3 regions of the uncultured Planococcus sp. genome follow, and region 2 is predicted to be linked to each of the others. Evidence: riboswitches for the same ligand, from Rfam matches in the RefSeq annotation. Region 2 holds a riboswitch; each other region holds the start of a gene.
What was found. A riboswitch is a leader RNA that binds a small molecule or an ion and turns the genes downstream of it on or off. The one in region 2 is predicted to bind lysine.
Positions count from the first base shown of each region.

Region 1 (2,271 bases), on a different contig from region 2:
GCCAACTCCTCTTCTTCCTGCGTCGCAACATACGGCTCATTTGAAGTGGTTCCGGCCGATCCTCCCAATTGATCCAGAATGACGCCCGGGTCGCCACCCAAAAATGCCACCAGCAGGACAATCAAGATGCCGCCGATGCCGCCGCCTGCAACCATGGCCCCGCCTTTCCCTCTTCGGTCTTCAACATTCCTGCTGGCTTTTCTGCCTTTCCATTCCATATAGGTTCCCCCGCTTCAAATTTGTTTTTAGTTAAAACATACCCATTATTGCCTTACTTCTAATCCATATGTGGCAGTCGGTATATTAAAAAACGTTCGCGTGGCTCTTTATGGAAACCAAGCAGCTGAATTTCCTCCACTAACTCAAAGGCCGTACTGTTTTCCAGGAAATCGTTGTATTCCTGTGGAGCAAAAAACAAAATCAGTTCCACCATCCGCGGATTTGTTTCGGCAGAGCGCAAAACGTCGTTAATAAAACTGATGAATACCTGCACTGAGAATGGATTGAAGAAATAAAATTTATTGTCCCGCGCATCGATCGGATAATCCTGTGCCAGGCAATTATAGAAGGCAATGCTCTTTTCAGCGCTTTTATGTTTTTTTGCATAGTGCTTTTTGTTCTCCAAAGCTTCGGCGTAGAATACCGGATTCATCTCAATGCCCGCACTTTCCACACCAAATAGATGATGGGCATAAAAGTTCAAACGGCCTTTTCCAGCCCCCACATCCACCAGCCGGTCTCCAGGAGACAAGCTGTACTTATCGAACAGCCTGTCCAACAGCTCATAAGGAGTTGGTTCATACCGGTTATGGTGCAGCGAATCCGTGAAACCCTGCTGATTTCCTGCAGTTACAATATTCAGCCGACGGTCATGTGACTGCTCATTCATCCGAACTCCTCCCTTTTCATAAGATTTTACATTTTTCGTCTTGCAATTTACAAGAGAATTTGTTATAGTACAGCTAATTAAATATTTCTTGCTCCAGCTTTTAAGGAGTAGGATAGAGGCGCAAAAACCATCAGTACGCAAAACGAGGATGATGAGATCCATTGACGTTTGCCGAAAGGGGGATTTGCCGAAGTGGCGGAAATCTCATTTTTCCGTGCGCTGGGTCTGCATTCAATAAATGCAGGACTGTCATATAGGAAACTATATGGAGGGCTATCTGATGCACAGGAACGAATGTTAAACATTGTTTCTACTGCAGCAACGGGACCCCCTCGTTGCTGCTTTTTTTGTTTATTCCTGACTGGCCCCTCACCTCTAAGTTTCGACAAAAATTAGAAAAGGGTGTGTTCATTATGAATTTCGGCCAAGTAATTACAGCAATGGTGACGCCATTCGACCAACATGGAGAAATCGATTTTCCGGCAACACAAAAACTGATAGAGCATTTGATCGCAAACGGTTCAGACGGCCTTGTCGTCGCAGGCACAACAGGAGAATCCCCAACTTTATCGTCAGAGGAAAAAGTGGAGTTATTTGAGTTTACCGTCAACACAGTCGCCGGACGGATTCCGGTAATTGCAGGAACCGGCTCCAACAATACACGCGCTTCCATTTCTTTGACGAGACAGGCTGAAGAAACAGGCGTTGATGGGATCATGCTCGTCACGCCTTATTACAACAAACCTTCACAGGAAGGCATGTTCCAGCATTTCCAGGCAATCGCCCAGTCAACAAGCCTCCCTGTCATGCTGTACAACATCCCAGGCCGCAGTGTGGTCAATATGTCTACAGAGACAATCATTCGTTTGTCCAAGATCGACAATATCGTTTCTGTCAAAGAAGCGAGTGGAGACTTGGACGCAGCTGCAGAGATCATCGAAAAAACACCGGCTACATTTTCTGTATACAGCGGCGATGACAGCCTGACCTTGCCGATGCTGTCAATCGGCGGTACTGGCATCGTCTCAGTTTCCGCGCATGTCATTGGCAACGATATGCAGGACATGATCACCAGCTTCAAAACAGGCGATGTGAGCACTGCTGCCGCTATTCACCGCAGACTGGTCCCGATGATGAAAGCATTGTTCGCCGCACCTAATCCATCTCCGGTCAAAGCAGCACTTAACATGAAGGGTGTGGAAGTTGGCGGTGTACGCTTGCCGATGATTCCATTGACTGAAGAAGAAACTGTCACTTTACGCAAGTCTTTGCCTGATCTTCATTCTGAAGCTGTAACAAACTGACTACCTAAAAAACGCTGGAGCCTTTAGGCTTCAGCGTTTTTATTTAGGGGTCAATTGATATTCATCTGGTGAAGCATG
Region 1 covers NZ_CANMXD010000009.1:20,967-23,237, forward strand. Annotated here, with positions in the region: gene Q0785_RS13550 (neutral zinc metallopeptidase) at 1-218, opposite strand, end outside; gene Q0785_RS13555 (class I SAM-dependent methyltransferase) at 278-889, opposite strand; lysine riboswitch at 995-1,173, shown strand; gene dapA (4-hydroxy-tetrahydrodipicolinate synthase) at 1,303-2,193, shown strand; gene Q0785_RS13565 (STAS domain-containing protein) at 2,244-2,271, opposite strand, start outside.
Region 1: linked by a shared signal. The riboswitch ahead of dapA (4-hydroxy-tetrahydrodipicolinate synthase) and the one ahead of Q0785_RS15565 (Na+/H+ antiporter NhaC family protein) in region 2 are both predicted to bind lysine.

Region 2 (2,271 bases):
TGTCCGGCATTTTGATAGCCAGTCCAAATCATCGCACCTACCGTTCCGATAATCAACAAAAGAATCGGAAGCAACAAGTCTCTCATATGTCCGTGAGTATGCGACGGAAAATCTTCTTTCATTTCACCGGGGATCGTTTTTTCAGGATCAAAAAGCTGTCCTTTGGTGATCGCCAACACTTCGTGTTTCTTCATCTCTCCAAAATCGACATCACGTATAGCGACAAAGAAGACGATAGCCAATGAAGCGACAACATAGAAGTTCATTGGTGCCATCCAAAGAAAAGCTTCCAGCGCGGAATATTCCACGAAGGTCTGGCCGGCTAAGATGGTTGCAATGATACCGATGATGGCAGCACCCCAGCTCGATACTGGAGAGACCACACAGACCGGTGCAGCAGTCGAATCGATGAAGTATGCAAGTTTCGCACGTGATACTTTGTAACGGTCCGTAATCGGACGCGCTACTTGCCCGACTGCGAGTGCATTGAAATAGTCATCGATGAAGATGGCCATGCCCAAAACCACTGTCAGAACTTTTGCTCCTCTGCGGGACTTAATGCGTGTAGAAGCCCATTCAGCAAAAGCATGGCTTCCTCCCGACAGGCTGACGAATGCTGTAATGATGCCCAGCAATAACAGAAAAAGAATGATAAAGACATTATAGGCGTTAAAGCCTCCGTCCCAAAAAATGATAGCGAATGATGTGACTAGCTCCTGCAAGGCTGCAATTGGTGCAAACCATGTCAGAATTACTGCTGCCGCAACAATACCCGTACCGAGCGATAACAATACGCGGCGAGTCAGCAACACCATTACGATGGCGATGATCGGCGGCAAAATCGAAAAAATCGTATTCTCCATGAATCTTCCTCCTAGTTTTTGATGGGTGAAAAATGAGAAAAAAAAAGCCGACCTCTCCAGTTGGATAAGTCAGCCTTCTACAATTCGTCTGTGCGGTAAACATCAAACAACCCTGTAGCTCTCCATTTTAGCTTGCGCTTAAATGACAGTGACATTCTTGTTCAGAATGACCCCAATCCATTTCCTTAGACCTCGGAAAATGAATTTCGGCAAAACTCCCTTTCAGATGCGTTCAACGCGGTCAAACTCGCGCATCCTACTGATCAGTTCTGCAGCCTCTACCCACCAATATATATTTCTTTGTTAGCATAGCTCAAAATTAAAACAAAATCAAATGCGGATATACTCTGAACATTCCCTCTACTTCAAGGCTTTGCTATGAAAATACTGACTGAAGACATCCCTCAGAAACTCAGGCATGAAATACGTTTTCGCAGCTCTTTTCAAGCTTGGGAAAAAATAGCCGAACGTCAGCATGTCCAAAGTGATCAAGCGATAAATTCGATCGTGCACCGCCACTTGTCCATTGATGTAAAATCGGTGTTCGATGATCTCCATATTCATATGAATCATTTTGCCGAATACTACACCCCGGAATCCCATTCCTTTCAACTCGAGCTGTGGCCATTCCGAATTCAGGGATTGCAGGTAGATTTCCTTCAATTCCGCTCCACTTAATTCGACAAGGCAGGGGTTAATGGGGTGCGGCAGCATTTTGTGGAAATCATAGCGTGTCAGGGCACCTTTCGGCATGTCTTCCATAAAGATTCCTGCATTGAACAAAGCACAGTCTGCTCCGGCAAACTCTATCAGCGCTTTTCCGAATAAAGCACCAAGTTCGGAATCCTTAAACCACTCAGCTTTCAGAAGTTTTGTACTTTGAAAAACCAGCTCATCCATCTGGTTTTTCCCTTGCTCCACCAAAAAATCATCAAAGCCTTTTTCCACTTCACGCAACCTGGAAGTCTCAATCAGCTGCGCTGAGGATTTACCGAACTTCTCCTCTACAGTAATCTGGCCAATGTAAAAGCCGAATTTCCCCGCAGCACCAAGCAGTGTATCTCCCAGCCATTTTCCTTCATGGAAAACGTGGTGCGTATGGGCTCCCAGGATGATGTTGATCTGTGGGCAAAGCTCTGCCAACAATTCATCTTCTTTGATGCCAAGATGCGACAGACAGATAATCAGATCGACCTGTCCTTCAATTTCTTTTACTGCCTGGATGATCGACTCTTTCGCGTCTGTTATCTGCCAGCCCAATTTGCGGTAGAATGGAGTAAATTCTGCAGTCGCACCGACCAGCCCGATACGGGTTCCATTCATCGTACGAATTATATGGGAAGGCTTTGCCCATATCGGACGGTTGCCTTGAAAATCAAATAGATTCGATACTACCACTTCAAAATCG
Region 2 covers NZ_CANMXD010000011.1:36,711-38,981, forward strand. Annotated here, with positions in the region: gene Q0785_RS15565 (Na+/H+ antiporter NhaC family protein) at 1-863, opposite strand, end outside; lysine riboswitch at 971-1,152, opposite strand; gene Q0785_RS15570 (bifunctional UDP-sugar hydrolase/5'-nucleotidase) at 1,224-2,271, opposite strand, start outside.

Region 3 (2,271 bases), on a different contig from region 2:
CAATCTGATTTTCAGCAAGTTTTGTAAATATATTGGCTAGGGAACCGTTGAATGGTTTTTTATAAGTGACGGTCACACGCGCGATTCCCGGTTCAAATGCAACACCTCTGACGATTAAGTTTTTCTCCACAGTGATCACCTCTTGTATGATTGTGCCAGGCTCATTTGAATAACTTGCTCTGACGGATAATGGTACATGATTGTTTTTTGCGAACTCGACTGCGCGCGGATGCAGGACTCCTGCCCCCAAATTGGCGAGTTCCAGCATTTCGTCATAGGAAATCTGTTCCAGCTTGCGTGCACCTGTGACAAACCGGGGATCCGATGTATAGACACCGTTGACATCTGTATAAATTTCGCATTTCTCCGCTTTTAAAGCTGCGGCCAGTGCAACAGCCGTCGTATCAGATCCACCTCGGCCGAGAGTGGTGATATTGCCGATTTTATCGACTCCCTGAAAACCGGCCACCACACAAAAATAGCCATTTTCCAATACACGTTCAAGACGATCTGTATGGATTTGTTCAATGCGTGCATTGCGGGGCACGGATTCTGTTTCGATACCCGCCTGCCAACCGGTAAAAGATAAGGCTTCATGTCCCAGCTTTTTGAAAGCCATTGCCAAGAGCGAAATGGTGATCTGCTCACCAGTGGCCAGCAGCATATCCATTTCCCGCTTTGGCGGTTCAGAAGAAATTTCCCCGGCCAGCCCCAGCAGCGTATCGGTCGTCTTACCCATAGCCGAAACGACAATGACAACCCGTTTGCCTTTTTCTTTTTCACGGATGGCCCGTTCAGCCACTCCGATGATCTTTTCCGGAGTTGCGACAGACGTCCCTCCAAATTTCATGACGATCGTTTCCATTTCATCCACTCCCACATTTAGTATGTGGCCCTCACTATGACCGGCAGCAAAGCCGGCCACAAAAAAAGGCAGTTCACCGCAACCACGGTAAACTACCTCTTTCATCATGTACGAAAAACGTCCATGTGAGATAGCCCTCCAGAGATTGACTCTGACAGCTCTGCATTTCTTAAATGCAGAACCAGCATGCGCAACAGCAGTAACACGCAAACTTCGGCGACCGCCCCTTTCACCATTCATCTCAGATTCTGCAAATCTCCGAATGCTTACTATTGACGTTCGCGCCTCTATCATCACTTTTCCAAGTGATTCAATTATTCTATTACGATAACACGTTAAGATTCACTTGGCAATGTGTCTTCCCCAAAATGCTGACTGATGGACAACGCCAGCGCTTCCGGCATTCCGGCCTCTTTGATTTCTTCCACAGAGGCTTCTTTGAGTTTCTTGACAGATCCAAAATGCTTCAGCAGCTGCTGTTTGCGTTTCGGTCCGACTCCTTCAAGACCGTCGAGCGCCGACTGGATCGAATTCTTGCCGCGCAGCTGACGGTGGAAAGTAATGACAAAACGGTGGACCTCATCTTGAATCCGCTGCATCAGATAGAAAGCTTCACTGGTCCGCTTGAGCGGCACAACTTCAGCAGGCGACCCATACAGCAATTGGGAAGTTTGGTGCTTTGCATCTTTCGCCAGTCCCGCAATCGGTATCGATAAACCGAGTTCGTCCTCCAGGATTTCGCGCGCCGACTCCATCTGGCCTTTCCCTCCATCGATGACGATCAGATCCGGCAAAGGCAGACCGTCTTTCAGGACCCGTGAATAGCGGCGGCGGATAACTTCGCGCATGGCCGCATAATCATCGGGCTTGGAAGCATTGCGTGTTTTGTATTTCCGGTAATCCTTTTTGGAAGGCTTGCCGTCGATGAATGTAATCATCGCAGATACCGCATCGGCTCCTTGAATGTGGGAGTTGTCGAATGCTTCGATGCGCAAAGGCGTTTCGATGTTCATTGCTTCTCCCAGATCTACGCAGGCACCGATTGTCCGTTCTTCCTGGCGCTCGAGCAGCTGGAATTTCTCTTTAATGGCAATTTCGGCATTTTTCTTAGCCAGCGCCACCAAATCTTTTTTCTTGCCGCGCTGGGGAACCAGTACACGGACTCCAAGCCATTCTTTCAACATCTCAGGATCATCCGCTTCCGGCAACAGAATTTCACTCGGCTTGACGTGGTTGGCCTTTTCATAAAATTGGCCCAGAAACGTCAAAAACTCTTCTTCTGGATCCCGATAGAGCGGAAACAGCGAAACGTCGCGTTCAATCAGTTTGCCTTGACGCACAAAAAAGACTTGTACGCACATCCAGCCCTTATCGACTGCATAGGCAAAGACGTCGCGATTGGTGAA
Region 3 covers NZ_CANMXD010000008.1:165,657-167,927, forward strand. Annotated here, with positions in the region: gene Q0785_RS13220 (aspartate kinase) at 1-865, opposite strand, end outside; lysine riboswitch at 989-1,163, opposite strand; gene uvrC (excinuclease ABC subunit UvrC) at 1,201-2,271, opposite strand, start outside.
Region 3: linked by a shared signal. The riboswitch ahead of Q0785_RS13220 (aspartate kinase) and the one ahead of Q0785_RS15565 (Na+/H+ antiporter NhaC family protein) in region 2 are both predicted to bind lysine.